Regions from separate parts of the Pseudomonas sp. NPDC079086 genome, predicted to be linked through region 2. Evidence: predicted binding sites of a transcription regulator. Region 2 holds the regulator's gene; the other holds the start of a gene.

Region 1 (4,368 bases), on a different contig from region 2:
GGCCATACCCAGTTCCTGCATGACGGTCGCGCGCGCAACCTGTTGGAGGCCATCCTCTGGCACGGCGGCGAGGCCGAGGCGGCCAAGCAGCAGGTCATGACTTTCAATGCCGACGAGCGCAGCGCGCTGTTGGCTTTCCTGAACTCGTTGTAAGGAGCTGTAGATGATTCGCTCACCCCTCACGCTCGCCCTGCTCAGCCTCACGCTCACCGCCTGCAGCCCAAGCGACCCGCAGCAGCAGGTCAGCCGCGCGCTTACCGATGGCGTGTTGCTGCCGATCTACAGCGCCTGGAGCGAAGCCGACCGGCAACTGGCTGCCAGCGGCCAGGCCTTCTGCGCAGGTCAGCAGAACCTCGTCGAAGCCCGCCAGGCCTTTGCCAGCGCGCAGAGCGCCTGGGCCGCAGTGCAGCCGGCGGCCTTCGGCCCGCTGGCGGAAGGTAACCGCGCCTGGCAGGTGCAGTTCTGGCCGGACAAGAAGAATCTGGTAGCACGTCAGGTTGAAGCGCTGATCAACAGCAAGCCCGAGTTGACCCCGGCCGATCTGGATAAATCCAGCGTCGTTGTGCAAGGCCTGACCGCCTATGAATACCTGCTGTTCGACTCAGCCATCGACCTGAGCGTCGCCGAACAGAAAACCCGCTATTGCCCGTTGATCGTCGCCATCGGCCAGCACCAGCAAGTGCTCGCCGCCGATGTGCTGAGCCAGTGGCAAGCCAAGGATGGCATGGCCGCGCTGCTCAAGAGCTTCCCCAACGCGCGCTACGCCGAAGCCCCCGAAGCGGTGGCCGAACTGCTGCGCACTCAGGTCAGCGCCATCGACGGGCTGAAGAAGAAACTTGGCACGCCACTCGGTCGCCAGAGCAAAGGCCAGCCGCAACCCTATCAAGCCGAAGCCTGGCGCAGCAAAGCCAGCCTGGCCAATCTCGCCGCCAGCCTGGCCAGTGCCGAACGTATCTGGCTGGGCGCTGAACAGGATGGCATTCAGGCGCTACTCAACAGTGATCACGCCGAGCTGAAACAGCGCATCAATGCCGCCTACAGCGACACCCGTCAGCGCCTCGCTGCCGCGCAGCGTCCGCTCGGCGAACTGCTGAGCGACGAAGCCGGTCGCACTGAGCTGAACGCCCTGTATGACAGCCTGAATGCCTTGCACCGGTTGCATGAGTCAGAGCTGGCAAAAACCCTGGGCATCCAACTGGGCTTTAACGCCCATGACGGTGACTGAGCCATGCAGATGAAGCGCCGAACCTTTCTTGGTCTTACTGGCACGGCATTGGCCGCGAGCGCTCTGGGCGGCTGGACGCTGATGCACAGTGGCGCGCAGCCGCTGCTGTTGTCGGCGCGCAACGACAGCGCCGGCAAGCACTTTGCGGTGGGCTACCGGCTGGATGGGAGCCAGGCGTTTGCCACCCAGGTCAGCGAGCGCTGCCACGATGTTATCGGCCACCCGTTTTTGCCGATGGCACTGTTTGTCGGCCGCCGCCCGAGCACCCAGAGCTATCTGATCGACACCCGCGACGGTCGCCTGCTGCAGACCCTGAACTCACCCAAGCAGCGCCACTTCTACGGCCATGCGGTGTTCCACAAGGACGGCGAATGGCTGTATGCCACCGAAAACGACACCTCCGATCCCGGCCGCGGCGTACTCGGTGTCTATCGCCTGCAAGGTGAACAGTTATTGCGCAGCAGCGAACTGTCGACCCACGGCATCGGGCCGCACCAGCTGCTCTGGCTGCCAGACGGTGAAACCCTGGCGGTGGCCAACGGCGGCATCCGCACCGAGGCCGACAGCCGGGTGGAAATGAACCTTGATGCCATGCAATCCAGCCTGGTGCTGCTGCGCCGCGACGGCAGCCTGATCAGCAAGGAGCAGCTGCCAGAGCGGATGAACAGCGTGCGCCATATGGCCGTGGCCAGCGACGGCACCCTGGTGACCGGTCAGCAATATATGGGCGAAATAAGCGATGTGGTGCCGCTACTCGCGATCAAACGCCCTGGCCAGCCCTTCCAACACTTCCCGGTGGCCGATGCGCAGCGCCAGCTGATGAGCCAGTACACCGCCAGCGTGGCAATCCATAGCGAGCTGCGCCTGCTGGCGTTGACCGCACCGCGTGGCAACCGAGTGTTTATCTGGGACCTGGACAGCACCGAACTACGTCTGGATGCGCCCCTGGCGGACTGCGCCGGTGTCGGCGCGGTGGCCGACGGTTTTGTAGTCAGCAGCGGCGTCGGCCGTTGTCGTCTATACGACTGCCGCAGCGCCCAGATCAGCAACCAGCCACTGCAACTCCCTGCTGGCCTGTGGGACAACCACCTGCGCCTGGTCTAAACGCCCGCCTCTGAATTTGTAACACGCCTGCGGCACGCTAAAGAACGCTGCCGCAGAGCCGATCTATACTCCTAGCTAGCCGCTGCTTCCAGGCACTCCGGCCCAGCCGATACCAGTCGATAGGGATCTTCGCAGTTAGGGCGCGTTTGGCGTCACTGGCATCCCGCCTTCCATACTCAGGGGTATCACTTATGTTTCTGCAAAAATCCTTGCGCGCGCAAATCCTCGCCCTGCTCGGTGGCAGCCTCGCATTGATTCTAGTCACGGCACTGGCCTGTTTCAGCTTCCTGTCCAGCGGCATGCAGGCCTATCGCGGCCTGCTGGAAGGCCCACTGGAGGCCTCGACACTGATCGACTCGACCAACCTGAACTTCAAGACCCAGGTTCAGGAGTGGAAAAACGTCCTGCTACGTGGCAGCGACAAAGCCCAACTGGACAAATACTGGGGCCAGTTTGAAGCGCAGGAGCGCAAGGTCCAGGACTTACTGGGCAAATTGAGCGACCTGGCGGGTGCTGACCGCGCCCTGAAAACCAAGGTCGATGCGCTGCGCAGCGAACACCAAACACTCGGCGCCAACTACCGCAAAGGTCGCGATGCCTTTGTCGCTGCCGGAGGTGACGCCGCTGTCGGCGACAAGGCAGTCTCCGGCATCGACCGCAACACCGCCCAGCAATTGGAGGCACTGTCCAGCGAGCTGCACACGCAGAGCCTGGAGCAGGCCAGCATGATCAATGCCTCGGCCGACCGCACCATCACCTACGGCACCCTGCTGATGCTCGGCGCCACCGTGGTGATCGCACTGCTCAGCATTTGGCTGATCAACCGCAACCTGATCAACCCTATTCGCGAGCTGATTGATCATATTGCTCAGCTCAGCAAGGGCAACTTCGATAAGCACGTCGATGCCACCCGTCAAGACGAGCTGGGTAACCTGGCAGTAGCGGCTAATATCCTGCGCGACTTCCTCTCAGACACTTTCACCCGCCTGAAGCGCAGCACCGCTGACCTGGACACCGCCAGTGGCGAGCTCAACTCCATCGCCACGCTAATGGCCCAGGGCACTCGCGAACAGTTCTCGCGCACCGACCAGGTCGCTACCGCCATGCACGAAATGTCCGCCACCGCTCAGGAAGTGGCGCGCCATGCGGCTGAAGCAGCAAATGCCGCCGATGACGCCGACAGCGCCGCACGCCAGGGCGAGACCGTGATGCAGGCGACCATCAAGACCATCACCGATATCCGTGGCGAAATTAGCAATACCTCCGAGGTCATCCGCCGACTGGAAGCGGACAGCGGGCGCATCGGCAAGGTGCTGGAAGTGATTCGTGGCATTGCCGAACAAACCAACCTGCTCGCCCTCAACGCCGCCATCGAAGCCGCACGCGCCGGCGAACAGGGCCGCGGTTTTGCCGTAGTGGCCGACGAAGTACGCACGCTGGCGCAGCGTACGGCCGAATCCACCGCAGAAATCCACCAGATCATCGACACCGTGCAAACCGGGGCGGTCAATGCCGTACGTGCGATTGAAAGCGGCCAGCAACGCAGCGAGGAAGGCGTGACCCAAGTGACCGAGGCCGGCGCCACACTGCAACTGATCACCAGTGCAGTGGAAGCCATCCGCGACATGAATCGGCAGATTGCCACCGCTGCTGAAGAACAAACCTCTGTGGCTGAGGACATCTCACGCAACCTCACCGAAATCACCGCGATTGCCACGGCCAACCAGGAGAATGTGCAGCGCACCGAAACCGCCGGACAGAATTTGCATAACCTGTCCGGGCAACTCAGTGAGGTGACTCAGCGCCTCAGCGCCTGACCCAACAAGCAGTAATAAAAATGCCAGCAAATGCTGGCATTTTTATTAGAAAGCGCTTGATCAATAAGCCAACTTTTGCACAACTTTTCCGTGTGAATGCGAATCTTTGACAGGCCTTTACGCGAGGTCTACTGTGCCCCTCTTGCCTATTCCCAGGCTACTCAACCGCCTTGCCAAGGAACCGGAATATGTTGCTCCGCCGCATGCTATTTATGCTCGGCG
Region 2 (4,368 bases):
ATATTGCCCTGGTCAGCCTGGACAGCTACCGCATTGGTGCTCAGGAGCAACTCAAGACTCTGGGGCGTATTCTCAATGTCCCGGTGACCCTGGTCGATCCGGGTCAGTCGCTGACCCAGGCCCTGGCTCCGCTGGCGCGCAAGCGAGTGGTGCTGATCGATACTGCCGGCCTGCCCGCCAACGACCCAGCCCTGCGTATGCAGCTGGAAACCCTGGCCAGCCGTGGCGTCAACGCAAAAAATTATCTAGTAATGGCCGCCACCAGCCAGGGCCAAGTGCTGAAAGCCGCCTACCATAGTTATAAGCGCTGCGGCTTGTCTGGTTGCATCCTGACCAAAGCAGATGAAGCCACCAGCCTGGGTGAGGTTTTAGGACTGGCTATTAGCCAGCGTCTACCGGTAGCCTATCTCACTGATGGGCCACGCATTCCCGATGACTTGCAGATTCCCCGCAGTCATCAGTTGGTGAGCCGAGCCGTAGGGCTGCAGGCGACCCAAGATCCAAGCGAGGATACGATGGCGGAGATGTTTGCCGGCCTTTACCAGCAACCTGCACGACGCGTCAGTTAAGTGGCAGGTTGTTGGAATTGAAACGTGCTTAGCCGACCAAGTGGCTCCAGTCGAAGTTAGACAAGGTGTTAGAAAACATGGGTATGCATCCCGTACAGGTGATTGCGGTGACCGGCGGCAAAGGTGGCGTCGGTAAGACCAACGTCTCGGTGAACCTGGCGTTGGCCCTGGCTGATCTCGGCCGCCGGGTAATGCTGATGGACGCCGACTTGGGCTTGGCCAACGTCGATGTGCTGCTTGGCCTAAGCGCTAAACGCACCCTGGAAGACGTCATCAGCGGCGAGTGTGAACTGCGTGATGTGTTGCTGCAGGGGCCTGGCGGCATTCGTATCGTGCCAGCAGCGTCTGGCATTCAGAGCATGGTGCAGCTATCGCCCATGCAGCATGCCGGGCTGATCCAGGCCTTCAGTGATATCAGCGACAACCTCGATGTGCTGATTATCGACACCGCCGCCGGTATTGGTGATGGTGTCGTCAGCTTCGTGCGCGCGGCCCAGGAAGTGTTGGTGGTGGTGTGCGATGAGCCCACGTCGATTACCGACGCCTACGCGCTGATCAAGCTGCTCAACCGCGACCACGGCATGAATCGTTTTCGCGTATTGGCCAATATGGCCCACAGCCCGCAGGAAGGTCGCAACCTCTTTGCTAAGCTGACTAAAGTGACTGATCGCTTTCTCGATGTTGCCCTGCAGTATGTAGGTGCAGTGCCTTACGACGAGTCAGTACGCAAGGCCGTGCAGAAGCAGCGCGCGGTCTACGAAGCCTTCCCGCGCTCGAAGTGCGCGCTGGCGTTCAAGGCGATAGCCCAGAAAGTCGACGCCTGGCCGTTACCGGCTAACCCGCGCGGTCATTTGGAGTTTTTCGTTGAGCGTCTGGTGCAGCAACCGATCGCGGACACGGCCATATGACAGCAGCCTCTGGACTTCGTATGTATAGCAAGGCGCAGGCGCAGGACTCCCAGCACCAGTTGATCGAGCGCTACGCGCCCCTAGTCAAACGCATTGCCTATCACCTGTTGGCCCGTCTGCCGGCCAATGTGCAGGTCGACGACTTGATCCAGGCCGGTATGATCGGTCTGCTCGAAGCGTCAAAAAAATACGACTCCAGCAAAGGCGCCAGTTTCGAGACATTCGCCGGTATTCGCATTCGTGGTTCGATGCTCGATGAGGTGCGCAAAGGTGACTGGGCGCCACGCTCGGTGCATCGCAATAGCCGCATGGTCAGTGATGCGATTAGAAAAATTGAGGCTAGAACTGGCAGAGACGCTAAAGATCAAGAGGTTGCGGCCGAACTCCAATTGAGTCTCGAGGATTACTACGGCATTCTTGGCGACACTTTAGGCAGCCGCCTGTTCAGTTTCGACGACCTGTTGCAGGACGGCGAGCACGGCGGGCTGGGTGAAGACGCTGGCAGCAACCACCTCGAACCTTCTCGTGATCTGGAAGATGAACGCTTTCAGGCGGCCTTGGCAGATGCTATTGCCAACCTGCCGGAGCGCGAGCGTCTAGTGTTAGCGCTATATTACGATGAAGAATTGAATCTTAAAGAGATCGGCGAGGTGTTGGGGGTTAGCGAATCACGTGTAAGCCAACTACACAGTCAGTGTGCCGCTCGTTTACGCGCTCGTCTGGGCGAGTGGCGCGCACATTGAGTTGCATTTGCTAACGCTGGGCCGGTTTCACGATTAAAAGCGCATACAGGTTGCTGGGTGCGTTTGGGACTGTACGGAGGTCGACTTGGACAAGAACATGAAAATCCTCATCGTTGATGACTTTTCAACGATGCGACGGATCATCAAGAACCTCCTGCGTGACTTGGGGTTCACCAACACAGCGGAAGCCGATGATGGCGTCACCGCGCTGCCCATGCTCCAGAGCGGCAGTTTCGATTTTCTGGTGACTGACTGGAACATGCCCGGTATGACGGGTATCGACCTGCTGCGTGCGGTTCGCGCAGATGAACGCCTGAAAACGCTACCGGTGTTGATGGTTACTGCAGAAGCCAAGCGCGATCAGATCATCGAAGCAGCCCAGGCTGGGGTTAACGGTTATGTAGTTAAACCGTTCACCGCCCAAGTGCTGAAAGAGAAGATCGAGAAAATCTTCGAGCGGGTCAACGGCTGATGTCTGCCATGAGGGTGCTATGGAACATAAAGATTCCGTTCAGGGTGACCTTGAGTCGACCCTGAAACACAACGCTCGCCAACTGGTAGATAGCCTGGAACAAGGCAACTTTGGTGAAGCGGTACAGCTGATACATGAGCTCAACAAGGCGCGTGACCGTGGTCTGTATCACGAAGTCGGCAAGCTGACGCGTGAGCTGCACAACGCCATCGTCAATTTCCAGCTCGACCCCCATATGCCGCATGCCACGGAGGTTTCGCAAATAACCGATGCCACTGAACGGCTGAATTACGTGGTGACGATGACCGAAAAAGCGGCCAATCGCACCATGGATCTGGTTGAGCAGAGTGCCCCATTGGTTAATGACCTCAGTAGTGAGGCACATAGCCTGAGCGCTGATTGGGGGCGCTTTATGCGCCGCGAGATGAGCGCCGATGGCTTCCGTGAGTTGGCCAAGCGTGTTGAGCTGTTTCTAGCTAGTAGCGAGCGTGATGGCGCCAAGATATCCGGGCACCTCAACGACATTCTGCTGGCTCAGGACTACCAGGACCTTACAGGGCAGGTGATCAAGCGTGTAACGCAGCTGGTTACCGAAGTGGAAAGCAACCTGCTGAAACTGGTGCTGATGGCCAGTCAGGTGGACCAATTTGCCGGCATTGAGCACAACCACGAGTTGCTCCGCGCCGAACAAGAAAAACAAAAAGAGCCTTCGCGTGGTGAAGGTCCGCAGATTCATGCCGATAAGCGTGAAGACGTCGCATCCAATCAGGATGATGTCGACGACCTGCTTTCCAGCCTGGGATTTTAGGAGCACGTCTTATGAGCTTCGGCGCCGATGAAGAAATCCTCCAGGACTTCCTGGTAGAGGCCGGCGAGATTCTTGAACTACTGTCCGAGCAGCTCGTAGAGCTGGAAAGTCGCCCGGATGACATGAATCTGCTCAACGCTATCTTTCGCGGGTTTCATACCGTCAAAGGTGGTGCCGGTTTTCTCCAGCTCAATGAGCTGGTGGAATGCTGCCATATCGCAGAAAACGTCTTCGACATCCTGCGTAAGGGTGAGCGGCGCGTCGACTCCGCGTTGATGGATGTGGTGCTGGAAGCACTGGATGCCGTCAACAGCATGTTTACCGAGGTGCGTGAGCGTACCGATCTAACCCCCGCCACCCCTGAGCTGCTGGCCGCCTTAGCCCGTTTGGCTGAGCCGGCTGGCGCAGAAGACACTGTGTCGGCTGAAGCGCACGTTGAGCCTGAACCTGAACCTGAAGTTGCTGAGACCGCAGGCGATATCACGGACAGTGAGTTCGAGCATTTGCTGGGCGCCTTGGATGAATCTCCGGCGCAAGTTCCGAGCGCTGCTAGCAGTGATGAAATTACTGATGATGAATTCGAGTCATTGCTCGATCAGCTGCATGGCAAAGGCCAGTTTGTGGCCCCTGATGTTGCACCTGCACCTGCTCCGGCCAAGCCAGTAGCGGCGTCTGGCGATGAAATCACCGATGATGAATTCGAGTCGCTGCTCGATCAGTTGCATGGTAAGGGTCAGTTTGTTCCGCCACCTGTATCGGCACCCGCCGCGCCAGCGGCCAAGTCTGAGCCTGCAGCACCCCCGAGCGGTGATATCACCGACGACGAGTTCGAAGCACTGCTTGATCAGCTGCATGGCAAAGGCAAGTT

Evidence for each region. The regulator FliA, encoded in region 2, starts transcription of late flagellar genes. The targets are predictions, from matches to a motif close to CTAAAGTTTNNNNNNNNNNNGCCGNTAA.
Region 1: a site for FliA is predicted at 2,367-2,394, ahead of ACIGEK_RS07870 (methyl-accepting chemotaxis protein). Genes of this name have one in related genera too.

What each region holds. Positions count from the first base shown of each region.
Region 1 covers NZ_JBITTY010000001.1:1,683,013-1,687,380, reverse strand. The annotation lists gene ACIGEK_RS07885 (di-heme oxidoredictase family protein) at 1-153, shown strand, start outside; gene ACIGEK_RS07880 (imelysin family protein) at 164-1,225, shown strand; gene ACIGEK_RS07875 (DUF1513 domain-containing protein) at 1,235-2,329, shown strand; gene ACIGEK_RS07870 (methyl-accepting chemotaxis protein) at 2,521-4,146, shown strand; gene ACIGEK_RS07865 (efflux RND transporter periplasmic adaptor subunit) at 4,335-4,368, shown strand, end outside.
Region 2 covers NZ_JBITTY010000002.1:967,863-972,230, reverse strand. The annotation lists gene flhF (flagellar biosynthesis protein FlhF) at 1-569, shown strand, start outside; gene fleN (flagellar synthesis regulator FleN) at 647-1,477, shown strand; gene fliA (RNA polymerase sigma factor FliA) at 1,474-2,220, shown strand; gene ACIGEK_RS14250 (chemotaxis response regulator CheY) at 2,318-2,692, shown strand; gene ACIGEK_RS14245 (protein phosphatase CheZ) at 2,712-3,500, shown strand; gene ACIGEK_RS14240 (chemotaxis protein CheA) at 3,512-4,368, shown strand, end outside.